One region of the Paenochrobactrum pullorum genome, then DNA from elsewhere that is predicted to be linked to it. Evidence: riboswitches for the same ligand, from Rfam matches in the RefSeq annotation. Region 1 holds a riboswitch; each other region holds the start of a gene.

Region 1 (6,181 bases):
TGGATCGCACTGCTGAAACCTATTCAGGACGACGAAGACGGAGAAATTCGCAGTTGGCCGAAACCGGCTAAAGTTTTGCTGATTTTGTTGGGCTTAGTGCCTGTCATCAGCGCTCTGGCCGGTTATATCGGCTTTGCGCGTTTCGCCTCACAGCAGATTATGGTCAGCGGCGCTTTCTTGATTATGATGTATCTGGGATTTTTGACAGCCCGTGCCATCATTGAAGAAGGTGCGTTCAAGTCAACTAAAATTGGTCAGGGCTTGCAAAACAAGTTCAACCTGGATGACAGTTCGATGGATCAGGCCGGGTTGATCGTTGGTATCATGATCAATTTGCTGGTTCTGCTCATTGGCTTGCCGTTAATTCTGATGCAGCTTGGCTTCCAGTGGAATGAGCTGAAAAATACCTTCTTCCGGCTGATGACCGGTTTCAGCATTGGTGATTTTTCAATTTCATTGACTGGAATATTAACCGGCATTCTTTTGTTTTTTGTGGTCTATTTCTTCACCCGCTGGTTTCAGAAATGGCTTGATACAACAGTGATGGTGCGCGGACGTGTGGATGTAGGTGTGCGTAATTCCATCCGCACCGTAGTCGGCTATATAGGTTTGTGTCTGGCTGCACTGGTTGGAATTTCTGCCGCTGGCTTCAATCTTTCTAATTTGGCACTGATTGCCGGTGGTCTGTCACTGGGTATCGGTTTCGGTTTGCAAAATATCGTGCAAAATTTTGTCTCCGGTTTGATCTTGCTGGCTGAGCGTCCTTTTAAAGTGGGGGACTGGGTTGAAGCCGGTACAGTGAGCGGTACCGTTAAAAAAATCAGTGTGCGTGCAACGGAAGTTGAAACCTTTCAGCGCCAATCGATTATTGTGCCGAACTCGACCTTGATCAACGGTAATGTCGGCAACTGGACACATCATAATAAGCTTGGGCGTATTGAGGTCAATTTTCAGATCCCGATGGTAGATGAACCGCGTCGTATCCATGCGGCATTACTGGAAGTGGTTCGCTCCAATCCGTCTGTTTTGAAAAATCCGGCACCATATGTGGCGCTTAACAATGTCTCTTATACGCTGCTGACTTTTGATATTTATGCTTATTTGGCTGATATCACGAATTCAACCGATGTTAAGAATGAACTGCGTTTCAGCGCTATTGAGCGATTGAAACAATTAGACAAAGAGATTGAAGCAGAAAAAGCCGCCGCTCTTGCAAAAGCCGAAGCTGATATAGAAGCCGAAAAAGATAGCGAGGTGTAATCATAGACTGGGGAACAAAACTTGTTCAGCCAATATTCAGCTTGAGTGTATTATAAATTTAGCATTACTAAGACAGACAGGATGGAGCAAAGGCTTCATCCGATCCAAAAAGGGACGATGGCAACATCGAAGCAAAATGATCAAATTCGGTAAAGTCATGGTCATGACAGTTGTTATTTCTGGAGCTATGAATGCTCTTGCAATGGCCGCGACCGTTACCAACGGCGATTCAACTGCCCAGACCATTGTTGTCACCGAAGGTGCATCCAAGCACGAATTGGTGATTGCGCCGGGTGAAACTGTGAATTTTTGCCCTTCGGGTTGTTTTGTCACCATGCCGGGCGGTGATCGTGAAGCCTTGAACGGAAGTGAAGCCGTAACGATCAGCGGTGGTCAGGCAAAGATTAAATAATCTTTCTTTATCCAGATTTCATATTCTCGCATGATATTAGAAGAAAAGCCCATAATCTGGTGATTGCGGGCTTTCTATTATTATAGTTGTAAAATATTTTTAGCCATGAGCAACCACTTCTCATCTTCAGCGTTATGATAGTATTGCATGTAAAGTTTAAAATGCATCATAAGGAGACAGAAGCTGATGAAACTTTCTCGCATTGCACCCATCGCAATTATTCTTTGCGCTTTTACACTTGTTTCTTGTGCCAACACTGTGCGCGGTGTCGGTCGTGATGTGAAAGGGACAGCTCAAGCGGTTGAAGATACCGTTAAAAACTAATACTTTTATTTTTATTTGATCAACATATGAAAATGGCAAAAACCGCGCTATCCGGAGATGCACGGTCTTGCCAACAAACGCATGGCTCTCACCGAACAATACACTGGTGAGACATACTATAGGCTCCGGTACGCAATACCTTATCCGGAGCATCGAGGCGGTTTGTTGCCGTCTCGATGATCTTTTTAACAGGACATTCTTACCGGATGGTTATCAGAAGCTTAAGTAAGTCTAAAGATTGCACTTTTTTGATCGTTAATTCAGGTTATTTTCGGCTGTTTATTAAAGACTGGTAAAAATTATCCTGCGCATTTGTTTAAAGATATCGGATACGAATTTGTTTTGAACGAGGCTCGTTTTTATCATCGTGAATTCTCGTCATTGGCCTCTATGCATATGTTGCTGATTGCGATAGGTCAGGATTATGACACGTGCAATTATGTTTCAGGGTACTGGGTCTGATGTGGGCAAGACGGTTCTTGTGGCCGGTCTTTGTCGTGTGATGCGCAATCGCGGTTTTAAAGTGCGCCCGTTCAAACCACAAAATATGTCGAATAATGCTGCCGTGACCGATGATGGCGGCGAGATTGGCCGTGGACAATGGTTGCAGGCATTGGCCTGCGGTATGCCGACAAGCGTGCATATGAACCCTGTTTTATTAAAGCCGCAATCCGAAACAGGTAGTCAGATTATCGTGCAAGGCAAAGTCCGTGGGCAAGCAAAGGGGCGCGATTATCAGCGCTTGAAGCCGCAATTTATGGATGCGGTAATGCAGTCATGGCTGCACATTTGCGATGGTGCTGATATTGTCTTGGTTGAAGGTGCAGGTTCTCCGGCTGAAATTAATTTACGTCAAAATGATATTGCCAATATGGGCTTTGCCACCAAGGCCGGTGTGCCGGTGGTGTTGGTCGGTGATATCGATCGTGGCGGGGTGATTGCCTCGCTCGTGGGCACTCATACGATTTTACCCGAACAAGACCGCGCCATGATTGTCGGTTTTTTGATTAACAAATTTCGCGGTGATGTGTCGCTTTTTGATGATGGCTTGTGTTCGGTTACCGAATTTACCGGCTGGCCGTCCTTGGGCGTAGTGCCTTGGCTCAAAGCTGTTGGCCGTTTGCCTGCCGAAGATTCGGTGGTGCTGGAGAAGATGGTTGAACCCCAAGGAAAAGCTCTCAAAATTGCCGTGCCGATGTTGGATCGAATCGCCAATTTTGATGATCTTGATCCTTTGAAAGCCGAACCGGATGTGGAACTGGTGATGGTGCGGGCAGGCGACCCCATACCCTTAGATGCCGGATTGATCATTTTGCCTGGGACAAAATCGACGATTGGCGATCTGAAACGCTTGCGTGAAAATGGTTGGGACGTTCAAATTCATGACCATGTCAAACGTGGTGGTTATGTGATCGGCATTTGCGGTGGTTATCAGATGCTGGGGCAAAAAATCAGTGATCCGGAGCAGATTGATGGTGATATTGCAGAAGCTGAAGGATTAGGCCTTTTGCAGATGGAAACCGTTATGAAAGCCGAGAAGATACTCGGTCAAGTACGGGGTAAGGCGCTTGCCTATGACGCAGCTGTCGACGGTTATGAAATTCATTGCGGTGTCAGTAGTGGTGCAGATTGCGTGCGCCCTTTTGCGCTTGTCGACGGTCGTGCTGACGGTGCCGTTTCTGCCGACGGGCGCATTTTCGGCACATATTTACATGGTCTTTTTGCATCCGACAGTTTCAGGGCAAAATTGCTGGAAAAGCTTGGTGTGCGTGATGCAGGTTTAAATTACCGTGCCAGTGTTGATGATGCATTGAATGAGCTTGCTGATAATTTGGAGCAGTATCTGGATATTGAGGTTTTGTTACAATTAAGTTTGCCTGTGAAAATTTAAACATTGATCCACAGTTCAGACTGTCTCAAGTTGATTGACGATCATTGGTACACAGCATAATGTCAGGCCATTGCATCAGGTTTTCATCATCTTATTTGATGAACGAAGAGGGAATGCGAGAAATGCTTGATATCAAGCATTTTGATAGCAGCCGACCCCGCGACTGTAGAGCGGTGAGGGATGTTGCCATGTGGGTTGTTAATACCCGCAGCCACTGGGAAACCGGGAAGGCGGCTTCATCTTAATGACCCGCGAGCCAGGAGACCTGCCTGTTGTAAAAGGCATATTGCCTGCACCTTAGGGGAGGTTTCCTCGCTGCCTGCACGGAGGTTGTCATGGCTGCACACGCTAACAATAGCGCATCGAATGCGCTTTTTTCACTGATTAGTGTGTATAATTTAAGTGCTGCCCCCCCCTTTCAGGAGGTTTCCTTCTTAAGCAGATCATTATTTGCCTTAAAGGTGAAAAGCTACGCATCAGTAGAAGTCGGGGTTTGAATTAAAATGCCCTCGGCTAAAATTACGCTTGTTCTCGGCGGTGCTCGCTCGGGGAAATCAAAATACGCTGAAAACTGCGCTGAGAACTCTGGTCTTCAGCCTTTTTATATTGCGACAGGGCGCGCTTATGATGATGAAATGCGTTCGCGCATCAATCTTCATCAAGACAGGCGCGGCCTGAATTGGACAACCGTTGAAGAGCCGCTTGATCTGGCGGATGCTTTGCTTAAAACAGCCGCACCAAATCATTTTGTACTGGTTGATTGTCTGACGCTTTGGGTCACCAATCTGATGATGGCGGAGCGCGATATTGAAGCCGAAACAGCGCGGCTTTTAGAGACTTTTCCGAAAACTTCCGGCGAGATATTTTTTGTCTCCAATGAGGTGGGATTGGGTATTGTGCCTGACAACCGGATGGCGCGGGAATTTAGGGATTATGCGGGCTTTTTACATCAGCGTGTCGCAGAAAAAGCTCACGAAGTTTACTTTATGGCGGCAGGTTTGTCGTTGAAAATGAAGGGATAGAATATGCAGGGCCAAAAAATGGGTCAAAAGATTCCGGCTACCGTCATTACCGGCTTTTTAGGATCGGGCAAAACCACGATGATCCGTAATTTGCTGGAAAATGCCAATGGCAAGCGCATTGCACTGATCATTAATGAGTTTGGCGATCTGGGCGTTGATGGCGGCATTTTAAAAGGTTGCGGTATTGAAAGCTGCACCGAAGAAGATGTGATTGAGCTGAATAATGGCTGCATTTGCTGCACCGTTGCCGATGATTTCATCCCGACCATGACCAAATTGTTGGAACGCGCAGATCGCCCTGATCATATTGTGATTGAAACATCCGGTTTGGCACTGCCGCAGCCGCTGGTGGCTGCATTCAATTGGCCGGAAATTAAAACGCAAGTGACTGTTGATGGCGTTGTAACCGTAATTGACGCGGCAGCTGTTGCCGAAGGCCGCTTTGCGGATGACCACGATAAGATTGATGAGCAACGTCAGGCTGATGAATCCCTTGACCATGAAAGCCCACTGGAGGAACTTTTTGAAGATCAGATCCATGCGGCTGATCTGATCGTGCTGAATAAAGCTGATTTGCTTGATGAAGCAGCGCTTGTAGCTGTGCGCAAAGATGTGTCGGAACGTTCATCCCGCCAGACCAATATGGTGTCTGCAAGTTTTGGCAAGATCGGTGCAGATATTCTGCTTGGCCTTGGTGTTGGTTCGGAAGATGATATTGCCAATCGCAAATCACATCATGAAATGCACCATGAAAACGATGATGATCACACCCATAGCCATGACGAGTTTGAAAGTTTTGTGGTTGAAGCCGGTGATGTGAATGATCCGAAAGCATTTGCCGAAAACCTGAAAAAGATCATTGGCAAGCATGATATCCTGCGACTGAAAGGCTTTGCCAATGTGCCGGGCAAACCGATGCGTTTGGTCGTGCAGGCTGTGGGTTCACGCATCGAGCATTATTTTGATCGTCCTTGGGCTGATGGTGAAGCCCGCTCCACCAAGCTGGTGGTGATCGGCGTACATGATATTGATGAAGCAGCAATTGCCAAGTCCGTTCAGGAAGCAGCGTAATCCATGCATCTTTTACTTGCCCAGAAAGGGACAATCGCCGACGGCAGCGAAGCCATCGATTTAGGCCAAAGCCCCGCCGATATTTTGTTTCTTTCTGCGGCTGATACAGAGCTTGCAAGTCTGGCTGCGGCGCATCATTCATTAAGTGATGCGCCGACGCTTCGGCTTGTGAATATGATGTCGCTTTCGCATCCGATGTCG
Region 2 (6,181 bases), on a different contig from region 1:
CAAACCAACGAAACCAATTGCGCCGGAAATTGCCGTTGCAGCACCCACTGCCGCCGCAGTGCCGGTAATCGCAAGAATTTGCACACGCTTTAAATTAACGCCCATACTGACAGCTGTTTCTGTGCCCAATGTCAACGCGTCCAATGCCCGCCCCAATGAGAGCAGCATCATGGCACCGACAAGAATAAATGGTGCCGCCAGCATCACATGCAACATGGAGCGATCTGCCAATGATCCAAGCAACCAGAAAACAATTTCCATTGCCGCATAAGGATTAGGTGACAAATTAAGCGCCAGCGATGTCATGGCAGCCGCGAGTGAAGACAAAGCAACACCCGCCAGAATAACTGTTAATGTCCCGCCATGAAGGCCTGCCAATGTTTGCACGATCAATACAGACGCAAAGGCACCAACCAATGCCAATAATGGAAGCGCCAACGGAAAAAGTGCTGAAAGTCCGGTATAAATTGCAATCACCGCGCCAAGAGAAGCGGAAGCACTGACACCCAGCAAACCCGGCTCGGCTAGCGGATTGCGTAGATAGCCTTGCAAAACAGCACCCGACAGCCCCAACGCACCACCAACCAATAGACCCAAAATGGCACGCGGCAGACGAATTTCACGCATGACCAGCACAACCGCATCACCTTGTCCGGTTACCAGCGCATGAAGACTGTCATAAGCGCCCAATGCTGCAGGGCCGATCAGCAAGGACAGCATAAAAAGCAAGGCGACCAGCATGGTCAGCCCTGCGCATAACCAATGATAGCGCCTTGTTTCACTCATGTGCAATATCCGATAAAATTTTCACCGCTTCCACCGTAAAAGGGCCGCCGCACACGGTCAGATTATCCGGTAATGTCACGGAAACCGCTTGCTTTTTAATGGCCTGCAAAGCTGGATGTTCATAATTTTGATAGGCAAGCGCTGCGCCGTCATAACGCTCTCCCATCAACAAATAATCAGGCTTGTGCATCACCAATAATTCAAGCGGCATCTGCCCATATCCGTTAAGTGATAACTTGTCCGCCAGATTGGTAAATCCGGCATGGCGCACAACCGTGTCCATCAAACTGCCACGCCCTGAGGTATAATTATTGGCATAGTATAGCGCGATTGTCCGTGTGCGTTTTTTCAACTCTATTTCAGCCAAACCCTGATCTATTTCTGCAATCAAAGCCTCGGCTCTTGTCTGTTGTTCCAGCAACTCGCCAACACGTCTGATATTAGCGCGGATATCATCAAAAGTAGATGCAGGACGAAACTCTTCCACCTGAAAGCCCAAACGTCGCAACAAATCAACCGTCGCTCGCGCCGTAAAACTGCCAGCCAAAACCAGATCCGGTTTTTGTAAAAAAATCTCTTCTGCCCGCCCGTGATTAAGCGGATATGTCATGGCTTTATCTGCCAGATATGACGTTTTATGATCGAGTGACAAATAAGAAACAGAGGTCAGTTGATCTTTATCTGCCAGCAGCATCGCCAACTGATCAGTGCAAACATTGATAGACGCGACTTTAGGCGCTGCCTGTGAAGGGGCAACATTGCCAAGCAGCATCCCAAAAAACACACCAAGCAGTGCTACGCTTTTGCAAATGCCATGACCGGCACAGGATGCGCTGGTCAGATAGCCAATATATGAAAGTACAATGCGCAAATTACGATGTCTTTCTGCACTTTTCATTAAAACTCAGAACCGAATTAGAACGAACGGCTATAGCCCAAGCTCATAGTTCTGCCCGGCATACGGAAACCGACCGCCGTCTCATATTCTTTATCAAAGATATTCTCGACAGAGAACTTAATCTGTGACTGCGGATCAAAAGCATAAAATGCTACAAAATCCGCGGTGATATAGCTATCAAGTTTTTTCTTATTCGCCTCATCCGCATAACGGGAAGAGCCATAAAGAACGCGCGCTGTTAAATCCAATTTTTCATCTGGATGATAGCTAATCTCACCGCTTGCTTTAAACCGGTCGGCATTAATCAAATAACGACCACTAGAGCCACCACTTTTATTAAGAGGCTCCCGCAAATCAACGCTCGCTTTGAAAGCCCAGACATCATTAAATTGATGCTGCACGGCCGCTTCTACACCACGGATGCGAGCCTTTTCTACATTTTTTGGTGTCATGCCAACCCAAATAATCTGATCCTCAATATCATTTTGATAAAGAGCGATATCAAAATGCGTTTGCTGAGCCATCTGCCAGTTGAAACCAACTTCAAAAGAGCCGGACGTTTCAGGTTTCAGGTCAGGATTACCATAAGAAGGGTAATAAAGATCATTAAAGGTCGGCACACGGAAACCTGTGGCATAAGAAGTGCGCAAGACGAAGTCCTGCACAACTTCATAACTGGCTCCTATATTATAAGTGACCTTATTCCCAAATTGCTGATTGTGATCATAGCGCAGCCCCGCATCAATAAGAATATCTGCATAATCAATCGAATATTGAGCAAACAAAGCGCTTAAATCGCGACTGGACTTTTCATACTCAACATCGCCGACTTTCTCACGATAAAATTCACCACCAACGACAATGATCTGCTGGGTTTTATCCGTGTTAAACGCCTTCTGTGTTGAAGCAAAAATGCCGTAACGCTGGGTTTTAAATGTATCGCCTTTTTTGGAAGCACGAAATTGTCTCGATTGATCTAAAGAACTGGTCACTTCGATGGTTGAAAACCAATCATCGCTATGATCAATTCGCGCGCCAAAGCGACCGGAAAAATTATGCGTGTCAGCACTATCAAATGCTGTATTGCTTGTACCATCATAATGGTTGCGGCCGCGGGTATAAAGCCCGTCCATATAGACCCGCCCCCATTCGACATCCTTGGCCAATGAAAGGTTTAAGCTGCCTTGCAGAAAACCATCGCGATCATTCTCTATCGGAGATGTCGTGAAATCATAACCTTGCGTACCCAGAATGCTGGCACCCAGACCATATTCAATACCGTTTGTCGATTTGCCGGAAATATTACCGGAAGCAAAACCGCCCCACGGATGGGTCACGCCTGTCGTCCATGAGCCGCAATAGGCCTTGCCATTTTCGCAAGCGCCACCCTGCTTGGTAATAATATTAATAATTCCACCCATCGCATCCGCACCATATTGTGCCGAATGCCCGCCTTTGGCGATTTCAATCCGCGCAATGGATGACAGCGGAATGCTGGACAGGTTGGGTGTACCGGATGTTGCCGATCCCATACGCACGCCATTAACAAGTACAAGTGTCTGACTTGATGAAAAGCCACGCAAGGACACCCCCGATGATGAACCCTGTCCGCCATTTGCGATCATGGTCACGCCAGTATAAGTTTTCAGCAATGATTGCAGGTCAGGTGCGGCTGATTGCTCGATCTCCTTTTCATCAATCACTGTCACCGACGAAGTGGAACGCTCCAACGCGCTGGCACGGCGCAATGGTGTGGTGACCGTAATAGTTTTCAGTACAATTTCATTGTTTTCGCTTCCAATGCTTTGTGCTTGTGCAGCAAATGAAAACAACACCAATGCTCCGGTAGCGACACCGCCGAGCAAAACAATTTTTCTAAACATTCACTCTCCCCAACAAGGTTTGCAACAGGCCATTAATGACCATTAAATAACCAAACCGCTTGTCGGGAAATGAAACATCATCCGGACGCACGGCAACATTTGTTCAATGTCACCGCCACGGACGACCGCGCATGGACACACCCCGTATCCGTGCATGGGTGACCGAAAAAGGCAGGTCTCCTGACTTCCGGGTCTTCGCTTCTCTTTCACCTTCCCAATGATTAAAAACCATCAGTGGTTTGAAATGCTTGGCTATCTGCATTTCTCGAAAAATCACTCACCGGTTACAGTTGCGGGGGCAGTCACGGAATAAGACTTAAAATCGCAAGATTTAAAAGGTCGGCACCATGTTCCCTTTTCATCTGCTCATCACAAGCAGAACCTCTTCCACTATCGGACGTAGCAAGCATCGCCAACAAAGACAACTCTTATAATTTAACTAAAAATAAACCATATTGCCGACCTTTTAAAACAGTCTTCAAACATATTACCGCTTGCCGCTTGCCGCTTGTCGCAAACTCACCTATTCCTTATAAAACCGCGCATGAAAGAGGAGGCACCAGCCGTGCCGCAAAGAGCTTCGCCCCTTGCTCCGTTCCAGCATAAAACCTTTCGGGCCCTTTGGTCTGCAACGCTGGTTTCCAATCTTGGCGGACTTATTCAGGCAGTCGGTGCCGGTTGGATGATGACAACCATTGCAACTTCCCAGGATATGGTTGCTTTGGTGCAAGCCTCCACTACGTTGCCGGTCATGGTGTTTTCTCTTGCAGCCGGCGCGCTGGCCGACAATTACGACCGCCGCCGCATTATGCTCACCGCACAATCCATGATGCTGCTGGTATCGCTTGCTCTGGCAGTCTTTGCTTATTTCAACCTTCTCACACCTTGGCTATTGTTAAGCTTTACCTTTCTAATCGGCTGCGGCGGTGCGCTGCACAACCCGTCATGGCAAGCTTCCATGGGAGATATTGTCCCGCGAGAAGATCTACCTGCCGCAGTTGCGCTCAACAGCATGGGTTTCAATCTGATGCGCAGCGTGGGGCCTGCCATTGGTGGTTTGATTGTTGCAGCTGCGGGTGCTGCAATGGCATTCATTTTCAATGCCTTCAGCTATATCGCATTGCTGGTTGCGCTGTTTAAATGGCAGCCGCCAAAATCGCAAAACACGTTACCACGCGAATCTTTTGGTCGCGCTATTGCCGCCGGTCTTCGCTATGTATCGATGTCGCCCAACCTTTTGAAGGTCATGTTTCGCGGCTTTTTGTTCGGCTTTTCCGGCATTGCCATTCTTGCACTTTTGCCAATTGTTGCGCGTGATCTGGTAGCAGGTAATGCGCTCACCTATGGTATGATGCTCGGAGCTTTTGGTCTGGGTGCTATTGGCGGCGCAATGCTGAGTGCACGTTTGCGCGAAGTCATGAGCAATGAATGGATCGTGCGCCTTGCTTTTTTGATGTTCGCGGGAAGTTGTATCTTTTTAGGGTTAAGCACCCAATTTTGGCTCAGCTGGTTGTTATTGCTGCCTGCAGGTGTCGCTTGGGTGCTGGCACTCTCGCTTTTCAATGTCACTGTGCAGCTTTCCACGCCGCGTTGGGTCGTTGGCCGTGCACTGGCATTATATCAAACTGCAACTTTCGGAGGCATGGCGACTGGCAGCTGGGTTTGGGGTTCTATCGCTGAATCGCAAGGTGTCGATTTGTCACTTATCATTGCCGGTATTGTGCTCATCGGCGGCGCGGCTATCGGCCTGATGTTCAAATTACCTGAGTTTGATGCGCTCAACCTTGATCCGGTCAATCGTTTCAACGAACCGGAACTGAAACTCGATATTCGCTCGCGCAGCGGCCCGATCATGATAATGATTGATTATAAAATCGATCAGGATGACGTAAACCAGTTTTTGAGTTTAATGGCAGATCGTCGCCGTGTGCGCATCCGCGATGGTGCGCAACAATGGGCATTATTGCGAGATCTGGAACAGCCGGAAACATGGACCGAAAGCTACCATGTGCCCACATGGGTTGAATATGTTCGCCACAACCAACGCCGGACGCAAGCCGATGCCGAAATATGGACACGCTTGAAAGCTCTCCATCGCGGTGAAAAACCACCTTTCGTGCATCGCATGATCGAGCGACAAACAGTATCATTGCATGATGATATGCCATTGAAGCCGCATACCGATGACCATACAATTGTGTAAGCTATGGTTGAGCAAAATATTACGCATAAACTAGAAGAAATTTTGCACAGGCTGGAACAAAGACGCGATTGCGAGCGTGTCTTTAGCCGCATCTATGCTGAAACTGCATTAGCAGCAGCTAACGAGGCAGATGAGCGTCATCGCAATGGCCAAAGTTTAAGCCCGCTTGATGGCCGTATTATCTCGGTCAAAGACCTGTTTGATGTCAAAGGTGAACCAACCCTTGCAGGTTCGCTCATTCGCAAAACCAGTGCCCCTGCCCGAAAAGATGCGGTGATTGTAGAACGCTTGCGTCAAGCCGGTGCCATTATCATCGGCAAAACCCATATGACAGAATTCGCCTTCACTGCTGTCGGTTTTAATCCGCATTATGGTGTGCCGGAAAATGCCATTATCAAAGGTGCCATTCCC
Region 3 (6,181 bases), on a different contig from region 1:
AATTAGCTTTACCCATCGTAGGCTCCTTGCCTCTTTTTTAAGTCACAAAGGATCTACAAATCTAGGGGCTATTCAATTGTCGAATATTGATGGTGCGCTCTGCGTATGAGAATGTCGGTATCATTATCGTGTAACAGGCGCACGCGAGGGCAGACATCTGGAATGGCTGTGATGACGCAGCTATTCATAAAGCGTATATTTTGAAGGGCAGGGCATCGCCATGAATCATGAAGACTAAAAGCTGAATGCCCTCAATCCTTTAAAGAGTAACTTAAACTGCTGCTATTTGACGGGATGTATCGAGAAAGCCGGCGATGTAATCAATGGTTTCATCACCACTTCTCAAGCCAAGGTGGATGCTTTTTTGTATCCCGTTCTTGCCAATTCGTACCGGATGAACCCCAAGCGTCGCTGCTTCCCTGCACACGAGCCAATTTGGAATAGCACTGACACCGCGTCCGGCTGCAACGAGTTGCAACATCATTTCTGTTGTTTCAACGCTCCGGTGGTGGCGGGGGCGGCAATTGTCCGGCACAAGAAATTGCGTAAATATATCCAGCCGCTCTGGTGGCACCGGATAAGTGAAAAGGGTTTCTTCTAACAAGTCCGTAGGCTCTGCATGGTTTTTAAGAGCTAGCGGATGGTGCGTTGGAACAGCAAGCACAAGTTCATAGTCGAAGACCGGCAGGTAATGGATACCCGCTGCTTCGATCGGATCGGGAGTAATGAGAATATCGATTTCATATCCCGTTAATGCGGAAACACCACCGGCAGCAAATGACGTGGTCAGTGCCAAATCGACATCCGGCCAGTCCATAAGATAGGGTTTTGTGACGCCCATCAGCCATTGATGGCATGGGTGGCATTCCATGCCAATTTTAAGCGAGCCTCTTTTGCCGTAGCGGTAGTCAGATAAAACGTCTTCAGCTCTTTCTATTTGTGGCAAAATACGCTGAGCCAATGCGACAAGATAGTGTCCGGCTTCAGTGAGACGGAGATTGCGACCATCCTTTTCCCACATGGCAACACCATAGCGTTCCTCAAGCTTTCGTATTGTGTGGCTGAGTGCTGATTGCGTAACATTGAGACGCTCGGCGGCAGCCGTCAGACTACCAACGCGCTCTATTTCACGCAGAATGGCCAGATGTTGTCTATCTAGCATGGTGATACCTGAAATTTATAAAAAATTGTTTTTTACTCATGCTGTGAGGCCTAATGCTGTGCTAGAATACTGACATGTCATCATTGAAGACATTTGGCTACCGGCAGTCAAAGAATTGAATTCCGCTTTAATTGTTTGTTTTATATCTTTATTTCTAATCATCATGCTTAAGCTAGTCATCCATGCTGCCATCATTTAGCGACAGTGAACGGATATGACGCAGTAACAACGCCGCTATGGCGGTCAAAAGCGGCACCCCGGACACCCCCGCCCGTGGTCGTTATTTGTCGTGGCAGGTCCCCTGGCTCACGGATAAATGTTTTTGCCCGTCTTCCCAAGTCAAACCCAGTGACATCAATGGGCAATGACTAGCCGCTTACAGTTGCGGCGGGCAGCTCCGGCATTGAACCGAATTCCCTCTTAGCTCTGGATTGTTCATCCATAAAACCTTGACAGTAAGAGCAATGCCCTAACACTTTCTGTTGGTCAAGCATTCTATGATACACCGTACAAAGCATGAGCATCCCTCATGCTTCAATGAAATCAAATCATTTTTACTCATTCATTGAGTCAGGCATAAGTCCCGCATCACACAAATTTATAGTTGGTAAGGAATTACTGACTGAGTAACCCGAAAATGATGAAGTCCTGAAAGTTAACACGCACACAAGTTATATTCCAGGAATTAGGACGCCGTATCGCAATGACCAAAAACTTTAAACTGACTATTAATAGCATTCCTTTTGACGAGAATTACCAGCCGGCAGATAGTACCCGAATTACAACGAATTTTGCTAATTTGGCCAGAGGGGAGAGCCGTCAACAAAATTTGCGCTGTGCATTGCGAATGATTGATAATCGTTTCAACGCTTTGGCGCATTGGGATAATCCAACAGGCGATCGTTATTCTATCGAGATCGAAATCATTTCTGTTGAAATGGATATTGATACGAAATCAAAATCAGATGCTTTTCCACTGATAGAAATTTTGAAAACCAATATTTTTGATCACAAAACCAATAAGCGCATTGAAGGCGTGGTGGGGAATAATTTTTCATCTTATGTGCGTGATTATGATTTTAGCGTATTGCTGCCTGAATATAATCGCAATCTTCCTGAATTCACCCTGCCGGAGAATTTTGGCGATTTACATGGAAATTTGTTTAAATATTTTGTAAATTCAAAAGCTTACAAAGATTATTTTAGCAAGGCGCCGATCATTTGTTTGAGTGCGTCAACCAGCAAAACATATTTTCGCACCGTCAACGAACATCCGATATTGGGTGTCGAATATCAACAAAATGAATTGTCTTCGACTGATCGTTATTTCGCTAAAATGGGTTTGCAGGTTCGCTATTTCATGCCACCGGATAGTGTTGCACCTTTGGCATTCTATTTTACCGGCGACTTATTGGCTGATTACACCAATCTTGAGCTTATCAGCACGATTGCCACGATGGAAACGTTTCAAAAGATTTACCGTCCGGAAATCTATAATGCCAATTCAGTTGCGGGTGCAACTTATCAGCCAGATTTGAAGCATTCCGACTGTTCATTGACACAAATCGTCTACGATCGTGAAGAACGAAGCCTGATGGCCGTTAAGCAAGGAAAGTTTGCCGAAGAGCAATTTATCAAACCCTACAAAACCATTCTCGAAGAATGGTCTGCCAATTACGCTCTTTGATGAATTACAATCATAAGGTTACCTGATATGAAAACATTGTTGCCAACTTCCACCGCCGGCAGTCTGCCGAAACCGTCTTGGCTTGCTGAGCCGGAGAAACTTTGGTCGCCTTGGAAACTGGAAGGTGAGGCGTTGATTGAAGGCAAACAAGACGCATTGCGGCTGGCCTTAGATGATCAGGTTCAGGCAGGCATTGACATCGTCAGCGACGGCGAACAAACGCGTCAGCATTTTGTTACAACTTTCATTGAACACCTCAATGGTGTTGATTTCGAAAAGCGTGAAACGGTCAGAATTCGGGATCGCTATGACGCCAGTGTACCGACTGTTACTGGTGAAGTATCGCGTACAAAACCGGTTTTTGTTGAAGACGCCAAATTTTTGCGCCAGCAAACCAAAAAGCCTATTAAATGGGCCTTGCCCGGTCCTATGACCATGATCGATACTCTCTATGATGCTCATTATAAAAGTCGCGAAAAGCTTGCTTGGGAATTTGCTAAAATTCTCAATCAGGAAGCTAAGGAACTAGAAGCAGCAGGTGTCGATATCATTCAGTTTGATGAACCTGCATTCAACGTGTTCTTTGATGAAGTCAATGATTGGGGCGTTGCTACTTTGGAAAGAGCAATTGAAGGGCTTCAATGTGAGACAGCTGTCCATATTTGCTATGGTTACGGTATCAAAGCCAATACGGATTGGAAAAAAACGCTTGGTTCCGAGTGGAGGCAGTATGAGGAAGCATTCCCGAAGCTGCAACAATCAAGTATCGATCTGATCTCGTTGGAATGCCATAATTCGCACGTGCCGATGGATCTGATTGAGCTTATTCGCGGTAAAAAAGTCATGGTAGGCGCCATCGATGTGGCCAGCAACACGATCGAAACACCAGAGGAAGTTGCCAACACTTTGCGAAAAGCGCTTCAATTTGTTGATGCTGACAAACTTTATCCTTGCACCAACTGTGGCATGGCACCTTTATCCCGTCGAGTGGCACGTGGAAAACTGAACGCGTTATGTGCAGGTACGGAAATTATTCGAAAAGAACTATCTGCTTAAATTACTTTTAAAGTGCGGGGTTCAATCTCTCACTTTTCTATTCACTTGAAATGAATGTGAACTGAGCAAGCCATCTTGGCTTTGCTTGGCTCTAGTGTATTTAAGAGAGCGATATGGGTATCGTAGATCACCGGTTCGACATTGTTGACAAAGCCACCTTTCGTAATGGCATGTCGCGACTTGGTTCGGCAGTCAATATTACCAGTACTCTATCCGACGGCAAGCGTTATGGGTTTACGGCTTCTGCGGTGTGCAGTGTCAGTGATGCGCCAGCTACTCTGTTGGTTTGCATTAACCGCTCAAGCTCGTGTTTCCATGCTTTTGAAAATACGCGTCATTTTTGCGTCAATACATTGATGCCGGGACAAGAGGATATCTCAAACCTTTTTGGCGGTCGTGTTGTCACGCCGATGGAAGAAAGATTTGATCGACATGACTGGAAGGAAGGTGTTACCGGCGCGCCTGTTTTAGACACTGCATCGGTCAGCTTTGAATGTGAACTGACCAATGCTGTTGACGAGGCAACCCATCGTATCTTGTTTGGACGTGTCATTGCCATGCGCGAAAATGAGAAATCAGGAACACTGCTTTATTGCATGCGTCGTTATATAAATGGCTAATGCTAGGCTGAGGACTCAATTCCCCCCCATGCGATGATTGTAGAAACAAGAGCAATTGCGGCGAGATAGTTTATTGCGAGGCGATCATATCTGGTTGCAATGCGTCGCCAGTTTTTGAGCCTGCAGAAAAGCCGTTCGATGATATTTCTACGCTTGTATGCGCTACAATCTAAAGGATAGGGTTTCTTTCGCGCTCACGAAGAGGGAATGACAGCCTTGATGCGAGCATTATTAAGCCAGTCTCGAAGACTCTCAGCGTCATATGCCTTGTCGGCTAACAGGCGCTTGCTGGGGCGAGCGACCTCGAATAATGGAATTGCCATTTTTATGTCGGCAATGTTTCCCGGTGTTAAGCTGAACGCGACCGGTCTGCCGCAATCATCGGCCAAGCAATGGATTTTGCTTGTTCTTCCACCGCGCGACGTGCCAATCGCTTGCGTCCACGCCTCTCTTTTGAGCCTTGTGCCGAACGGTGCGCTTTGACGTGTGTGCTATCTATGGAAAGCTCTTGTGGAACCGGACCGCTGGCTGCCATCGTCTCAAATATACGATGCCAAATACGCCGCAACCCCGCAGTTAACAGTGCTGGGTAACAGCTTCTTTGTATCTCAAGAAGCCAAAGGTTTTTATAAGATAAGCTCCGGGTTGGTTCTTGGGTAAATGTGGTTCGATTGTATTCCATGCAGCATCTGAAAGCCAGAACAGATCGCTCATAATAAGCCTCCCTAATGTCAAAATCTAAAATCAATAAAAACACTCAATAAAGACAATTGTTTGATCAGGTCCACATCCTAAAAAGGGCGAGCTTAACTCGATTTTCTGGACAGCTGGTGCCGTAATTATTGCAGCTTTTGCGCCGCAAAACTCTCGCCCGACACAGCGCTGCGAAAAGAGTTTTAAGTCAATATTCGAAGGAAGCTTTTGTTTCCCTCAATTCATTCATGTACCACGAGTTGGAACCATGTATCCAGAAAGCGACTGCGTTTGAGACCATCTAAATAAACGAGCAATTCCGGCCCCAGCTCAACGGGTTGTAGTGAGGCAAGATTGGATGGGCTGGTGGCAGAAACGAGTCCGGTTTGCTGCAGAATAGCTTGTCCGGCAGGTGACAACAGGAAAGTGATTGCCTGCTCTGCTTCCGAGACTTTCTTGCTTTTTTCCGGAATAAGCGCTGTCCACGGTAAAGCCACCACATAATCACGTGGCAAAATAACGGTCAGTTCTTCTGCATTATGTGGCCATTTGGTGATGTAAGACAACGGCACATTATAGGCCAGATCAATGCGGCCATCGGATAAGGCTTGCAGCAATTCTTCATTGTCGTCATAGATACGGGCTTGTGAGGCACCAAAAGCCCGCACGATGCGCCAGAAAAGCGGCGAGCGGATAGAATCCTGAGCCGCCAATGTATAGCTGCCATTATCAATGCCGATATTGACGAGACCGACACGACGCTGGAACCTTTGCGGATTTTGCTCCATTAGGCGCGCTAACTCAATGCGTGTCGTGGGCAGCTCATTATCGAGAGAACTGCGCCTGATAATACTGACCGCCGGATCAAAGCCGATACTGAATAATTCGTTGCGCCAATGAGCTTGCGAAGGCAAATTTGCATTGCGGGTGATTGTGCTATGTTGTTGAGCAGTCCCTTCATTT
Region 4 (6,181 bases), on a different contig from region 1:
AACTTGATGCCCAGTTGTTTAGCGGCGGCAAGACGCCTGCGACCATAAACAATCTGAAATTTACCTGGTTGATCATCAAGCGGGCGCACGAGTCCTGGAACAATCTGGCCGCGCTCTTCAATGGATGCCACAATTTCGGCAATGGCGGCATCATCATAGGCGCTGTCAAAGCGGTCATCGATGGTGGACGGCAGAATGCGTTCCGGCTCCATCTCGACGATCTGATCGGCGTTTTTCAGCAAACGTTCAGCCAGTTCACTGCGTTCTTGCATATGGCGTACACCGGCAGCCACTTTCATCAGATGTGGCGAAGCCGAACGCGCGGTAGCTTGTTCGGTTGTTGCTTCTTCATCCAATTTGCCAAGTACGGCGGCAAACATGCCTTTTGAATCTTTTCGGCTCATAATTCACGTCCCCATGCAGTTACAATGAGGTTTTCAATTTCTGCATTGGCAGCATTGATCGATTCAATTGCGCGGTCATAGGTTTTAGGTGCAGAGAAACGCGACCGCTGCACTTCATAAAGACTTTGCTTCCAAGTCAGAGCATCTGAAACGGCTGTGGATTTGGCGACAGCATTGAGCAGCAAATCCTCACCAAAGACCTGCCGCATCAAAGCCTGCATATTCGCTTGCGGATGATCATTGGCTTCAAATTTGGTGATCAGGAATTTAGCAAAATCCCATTGCGCCCCTGCCCCGGCTTCATCAAGAATTTGCATGTATGATGCAGCCAGCTCCAAAAACTTGGCGGTGGAATCGACATCCAGCATTTGCGCCGGCACTGGAATGAGAACACCGGTTGCGGCTGTCAGTGATGACAGAGTGAGGAAGTTGAGCGAAGGCGCACAGTCCAGCAGGATAACATCATAATCATGCGCCACTTGTTCCAGCGCTTGCGAAACGCGCAGCAAGAAACCGGTGCCGCCGCTTTTGCGCATTTCCAACGCCACAGATGTTTCAAACTCGGTGAGTTCCAGACCGGCACAGATGACATCAAAACCGGCAATATGGGTTTTGCGCACGATCTGTTGTGTCGGTATCGGCTCATCAAAGCGGATGGATGAATAAAGCGTATCGCCATCGCGATAATCAAAATTGGGCAAAGCACCATGCAGACTGGTCAGAGACGCCTGCGGATCCATATCAACGGCTAAGACACGATAGCCACGCAAAGCCAGCCAATGACCTAAATGGATGGTGGTTGATGTTTTGGAAGAGCCGCCCTTAAAATTGGTGACCGCAATGATCTGACATTCCTCGCCTTCAACGCGGCGCGGATTGATCCATTTTTTGCGACCGTTCTCGGCCAGATACATCCGCAGCTCCAACACTTGTTCCAGTGTATAAAGACGGCGGCCATTGGCGAGTGTTTCAGGTTCCGGCCCCTGCCCCTTTAAGGAGACCTGACGAATATAGGCTTCGGTGACACCCAAGAGCCCCGCCACTTCGGTGGAGGTGAATTTGCGCATAGTGCGGAAAGCATTTGGCGGGTATTGTGCAAGGGATAAATTATTCAGCGCCTTGTCGAGCTTGCTCGAAAAGGTGTTCATAAAATGCAAACTGCTTAAATGACGAGACAACCGATTTTCTCCTTAAACCGTATATTGCTCTAGACCAGATATGGTTAACAAGCAGTTAACGACCCTCAAAATACGCAAACTTTCCGAAATACGACAATTTAGCGTAGCTTCAATATGGCCGATTCTGATCATAAGTGCAAATGCCCATTTTCAGATCAGTTCCCAGCTGGGAACTTTTCAAATTCACCCTTCAATTTGCGCTTCCTCAATTGATAGTTCCCTGCTGGGAACGGTTTGAAAGACACTTCATTCTTGCTTGACTTATAACTGTCTCTCTATAGTTTCACACCGTCATGGTTTTCCGGTTGACGCCGGAAGCTTAAGAGGGAATCCGGTGCGAGACCGGAGCTGACCCGCAACTGTGAACGGCGAGCATAAAGCCAATATGTCACTGACAGGAAACTGTCGGGAAGGCGGCTTGAAAGCATTGACCCGTGAGCCAGGAGACCTGCCCTGACGCGATGAATTCTGTGGTCGGGGTGTGCCGCAAGAATGCGCCAATGGGTACAAGCAAACCATATGCGCATTTTCTGTCCGCCTCATTTGCATTCGGGGTGGAGATTAAATGGATCAGTGCAGTGTTAAAGACAATCAATCCCCTGCAGCGCCTGTCGCGCAAGAGGCGGTGATTTTGCTGGCTAAATCCGCCTTTGCCGCCGCCCCGCATCAGGACATGCAAAGATTGGCTGAACTTGCAGCCGTGCAATATCCGCAGGCTCACATTATCTATGCCTTTAGCGAGCAAGGCCGCCCTTCATTCAAACAAGCTTTGTTGGAACTTAGTCGCCAAAATTTCAAACAGATTTTAGTGCTGCCGCTTGTCTTGCCGATGGAGCCTAGCTTTCAGCTTTGGATCACCAAGATGCTGCGCCGTTGGCAGCAGGAAAGTGACCTGCCGTGGCCGGAAATCAAGTTGGGAGCAACGCTGGATAAAAGCCCGTATTGGGCAGCACTTTTGAAAGGCCTGTTGCATGAGACGGCGCAATCCGTTCCCCTCCCCCCAATGGAAAAACCATTTAATGAAGGTTCGCTGATACCGGCGCAAAAATATCGTATGCTGGTTTGCGAAGGACGCGCTTGTCAGGCGGCCGGTGCTGACGCGATATGGTGCCATTTGCGCAATGAGCAAGAGCGGCAAAAATTGCGCATTGTCGGCGAGGGCATGATGAGCGCGCAGACCAGTTGTCTGGGGCCGTGCAATTTGGCACCGGTGGTGCAGGTTTTTCCTGATGGTACTTGGTATGGCGGCGTCACTGAACAGGCGATTGACCGCATCATATCCGAGCATTTGCTGCAAGGTTTGCCGGTTAATGATTTTGCCTATAGCGCTACGGGTAAAAAACAACGCTTGCGCGGATGATGACAAGCACTTTGATTTTTCTTAACAACTTGATCCTGCAATCGCATTCTCAATGGAGATCTATATGCGTCTGACTTTAAAAAAATGGCTGGCTTCGCTATTGGTGGTGTCGGCACTTACGGCGGTCAGCACTGTTGCTTACGCGGCCGAAACTTTGCGCATTGGTCAAAGCTTTATGACCAATGGTCTTGATCCGGCGAAAGGCTCCAACGGCTGGGCGCTGGCAAGTCATGGTGTGGGTGAAAATTTGTACACCGTCAATCAGGCTGGTGAATTGGTGCCGGAATTGGCAGATAAAGCCGAGCGCATCGATGATCTGAACTGGAAAATCACGCTTAAAAAAGACCGGTTATTTTCTGATGGCACGCCGGTGACATCGAAAGCGATTGCGTCCGGTTTCGACAATACTTTTAAACTCAATAAAGCGGCACATGCCACCGGTGGTCTGATTGCTTTTGAAGCACCGGATGATTTGACCCTGATGGTTAAAACCGAAAAGCCGGTGGCGCTCATTCAGGCATTATTTGCCGAATGGCCGCTGATTGTTTATAAGCTCAACGATAAAGGCGAGGCGATTTATACCGGCCCTTATGCGATTAGTGATTTTAAGGCCGACACATCGCTTGATCTGATTGCCAATCCGCATTTTGAAGGCGCTGAAAAACGTTCACCTGTTCACTTGCAGAAATTCGGCGACAGTCAAAGCTTGGCGCTGGCATTTGAATCCGGCGAGCTGGATTTGGCCTTTGGTTTGCCGTCTGAAATAGTGCCGCGTTTGAAAAACAATACGGATTTGACCCTTAAACCTTTTGATGTCGGCTATCAGTATTTTGCTTTCCTCAATACAGGTCGCCCTGCTCTGCAAGATGTGCAGGTGCGTCGCGCCATTGATCTGGCGCTTGACCGCACACAGCTTATTCAATCGATCAATGCTGGCAATATCGCCACCGGAGCTTATGCGGCTTATTTCCCGTTTGCGTTGCAAGAGCCGCGCTTTACTGATTTGGATGAAGCCGAGAAAATTCTTGATAGCGCTGGCTGGGTTAAAAACGCGTCCGGTGTGCGTGAAAAAGACGGCAAGCCTTTGTTGTTGCTGGTTGCCACCTACTCGCAGCGTGCCGATTTTGTCACCATGTTACCGGTGATGAAATCAGCGCTGATGGCAATGGGTGCGCAGGTGGAAACAAAAATCGTTGAAAATGGCAATGAATATGGCGCCGAAGGCGATTTTGATGTCTTCTTATGGGCACAACATACCGCGCCAACCGGTGATCCGGCCTTTTTCCTTAATTCCATGTTGCGTTCTGGTGCATCGCTTAATTTCAGCCGCTACGCAAGTGCCGAATTCGATAGCATCATTGATGGTTTTGCCAACGAGACCGATATGGCAAAGCGTGTAGACATAGCACGTTTGGCGCAGGAGAAACTCTTTGAAGATGTTCCGGCCTCTTTCCTCGTTTCGCCGGTTTGGACAGTTGGCCTTTCCAAGCGGTTGGAAAACTACCAGCCATGGGGCTCGGATTATCATGTTTTGCGCGCGGATATGGGCGAGTAAAACAGGATCATGATAAAGGCAATCATCCACCGCGTGACGCGTAGCAGTTTGAGCCTGCTCGTTATTTCACTGTTGGCATTTTACATCATTGCATCTATGCCCGCCGATCCGGTGATGATTGCCATCCGCGCTTGGAACTTGACGGCGACTGATGAAACAGTCGCCGCATTGCGCTCCCAATGGGGGCTGGATCTGCCACTGTTCGAGCGTTATCTGATTTGGCTGAAAGGTTTTGTCAGTGGTGATTGGGGCCGCTCTTTCCGTACCGGCGAGCTGGTTCTGGATGAGTTTATGCGCCGCCTGCCCGTGTCATTGGCACTGGGTCTAAGCGGTCTGACACTAGCCATTTTATTGGCCATTCCTTTCGGTTTTTTTGCTGCTCTTAAACCAAAAGGCGCGGTTGATCGCGTCAGCCGTTTTTTATCCATCTTCGTGCAGACAATGCCGGGCTTCTGGATTGCGCTTATTTTATTATGGTTTTTCGGGGTTTATTTTAAAATCCTGCGTCCATTTTCTGGTAACAATAGTGCCTATATTTTGCCAATTATCATTATCAGCCTGCACTCGCTTGGTGTGCTGACGCGTGTTTACCGGCGTGATTTGATTCATACCCGTGAACAGGCTTATTTCACCACTGCGCTTGCCAAGGGGCTATCGATGCGTCAAGCCTGTTGGCATCACGGCCATCGCTCAGCCCTTTATGCGATGCTCAGCGCTGTTCGTTCAGAAGCGGGCTGGGTGATCGGCAGCACAGCGACAATGGAAATTTTGTTCAACCTGCCGGGCATTAGCCAGTTTTTGGTGCAGAGTATTTCGGCGCGCGATCATATGGTGCTAGTTGCCTATGTGATGGTGGTGGCACTTTGGATGATGGTGCTCAACGCGGTTATTCTCACTCTATTGAACCGCTTGGATCCGCGTGCCGCATGAGAGTGTCGCGTCTTATCCCTTACTGCCTGCTTGGTGCTTTAAGCCTGTTTTTTGTGCTTGGCTTTTGCTGGCAGCCTTATGATCCGGATATGGTGGATTTGGGCAATCGTTATGCTTCATCGTCATGGACACATTGGCTTGGTACTGATCATCTGGGGCGAGATTTGTTTTCGCGCATTATGGTGGGTGGCTGGCGCACCGGCAGTGTGATTGTCTGCGTCATGCTGGTGGGTTTTACGGGTGGTGCGTTGCTTGGCACCACCGCTGCGGTTTTGGGTGATTGGCGCGGCAATGCGCTTTTGCGGCTATGCGAAATGTCGATTGTTATCCCGACACTCATTATTGCGCTGACAGCGGCGGCGATCTTTGGCCTAACCCCATTAAGTGCGAGCTTGGCCTTGGGGTTTGCTGGTGTCGGCCCGCATGCTTTATTGGCGCACACACTTACACGGCGTATTTTGGGGCGGCCCTTTGTGCAGGCAGCACATGCCTTGGGAGTAGGGCGGATAAGGCTGATATTCCGGCATATTTTGCCCAATAGTCTGCCGGTGATGCTTACTTATGTTGGCAGTCAGGCAGGTATGGCGGTGGTGGCTTATGCCTCGCTTGCTTTTATCGGTCTTGGCGCTGATCCGTCAAAGCCGGATTGGGGTTCGATGTTGTTTGAATACCGGATGTTTATCTTTGATTATCCGATGCTGATGATCTGGCCGGGTGTGGCGATTGCGGTGACAACTGGTTTGCTCAATTGGAT

The links. Region 1 has a riboswitch for cobalamin ahead of cobU (bifunctional adenosylcobinamide kinase/adenosylcobinamide-phosphate guanylyltransferase). Riboswitches for the same ligand answer to the same signal wherever they lie in the genome.
Region 2: linked by a shared signal. The riboswitch ahead of JNC77_RS14665 (TonB-dependent receptor plug domain-containing protein) and the one ahead of cobU (bifunctional adenosylcobinamide kinase/adenosylcobinamide-phosphate guanylyltransferase) in region 1 are both predicted to bind cobalamin.
Region 3: linked by a shared signal. The riboswitch ahead of JNC77_RS14565 (LysR family transcriptional regulator) and the one ahead of cobU (bifunctional adenosylcobinamide kinase/adenosylcobinamide-phosphate guanylyltransferase) in region 1 are both predicted to bind cobalamin.
Region 4: linked by a shared signal. The riboswitch ahead of JNC77_RS08305 ((2Fe-2S) ferredoxin domain-containing protein) and the one ahead of cobU (bifunctional adenosylcobinamide kinase/adenosylcobinamide-phosphate guanylyltransferase) in region 1 are both predicted to bind cobalamin.

The regions. Positions count from the first base shown of each region.
Region 1 is NZ_JBHEEH010000002.1:18,463-24,643, forward strand. It holds partial or broken gene JNC77_RS06250 (mechanosensitive ion channel family protein) at 1-1,257, shown strand, start outside; gene JNC77_RS06255 (hypothetical protein) at 1,418-1,672, shown strand; gene JNC77_RS06260 (entericidin EcnAB) at 1,859-1,996, shown strand; gene JNC77_RS06265 (cobyric acid synthase) at 2,421-3,887, shown strand; cobalamin riboswitch at 3,948-4,174, shown strand; gene cobU (bifunctional adenosylcobinamide kinase/adenosylcobinamide-phosphate guanylyltransferase) at 4,391-4,909, shown strand; gene cobW (cobalamin biosynthesis protein CobW) at 4,928-5,980, shown strand; gene cobN (cobaltochelatase subunit CobN) at 5,984-6,181, shown strand, end outside.
Region 2 is NZ_JBHEEH010000014.1:21,616-27,796, forward strand. It holds gene JNC77_RS14655 (FecCD family ABC transporter permease) at 1-786, opposite strand, end outside; gene JNC77_RS14660 (ABC transporter substrate-binding protein) at 779-1,558, opposite strand; gene JNC77_RS14665 (TonB-dependent receptor plug domain-containing protein) at 1,702-3,567, opposite strand; cobalamin riboswitch at 3,721-3,968, opposite strand; gene JNC77_RS14670 (MFS transporter) at 4,133-5,770, shown strand; gene JNC77_RS14675 (amidase) at 5,774-6,181, shown strand, end outside.
Region 3 is NZ_JBHEEH010000013.1:62,774-68,954, reverse strand. It holds gene JNC77_RS14565 (LysR family transcriptional regulator) at 272-1,162, opposite strand; cobalamin riboswitch at 1,437-1,629, opposite strand; gene JNC77_RS14560 (DUF1852 domain-containing protein) at 1,866-2,849, shown strand; gene JNC77_RS14555 (methionine synthase) at 2,877-3,905, shown strand; gene JNC77_RS14550 (flavin reductase) at 4,019-4,525, shown strand; partial or broken gene JNC77_RS14545 (IS5 family transposase) at 4,528-5,239, opposite strand; gene JNC77_RS14540 (ABC transporter substrate-binding protein) at 5,461-6,181, opposite strand, start outside.
Region 4 is NZ_JBHEEH010000003.1:131,338-137,518, forward strand. It holds gene repB (plasmid partitioning protein RepB) at 1-404, opposite strand, end outside; gene repA (plasmid partitioning protein RepA) at 401-1,582, opposite strand; cobalamin riboswitch at 1,860-2,052, shown strand; gene JNC77_RS08305 ((2Fe-2S) ferredoxin domain-containing protein) at 2,148-2,942, shown strand; gene JNC77_RS08310 (ABC transporter substrate-binding protein) at 3,007-4,497, shown strand; gene JNC77_RS08315 (ABC transporter permease) at 4,507-5,427, shown strand; gene JNC77_RS08320 (ABC transporter permease) at 5,430-6,181, shown strand, end outside.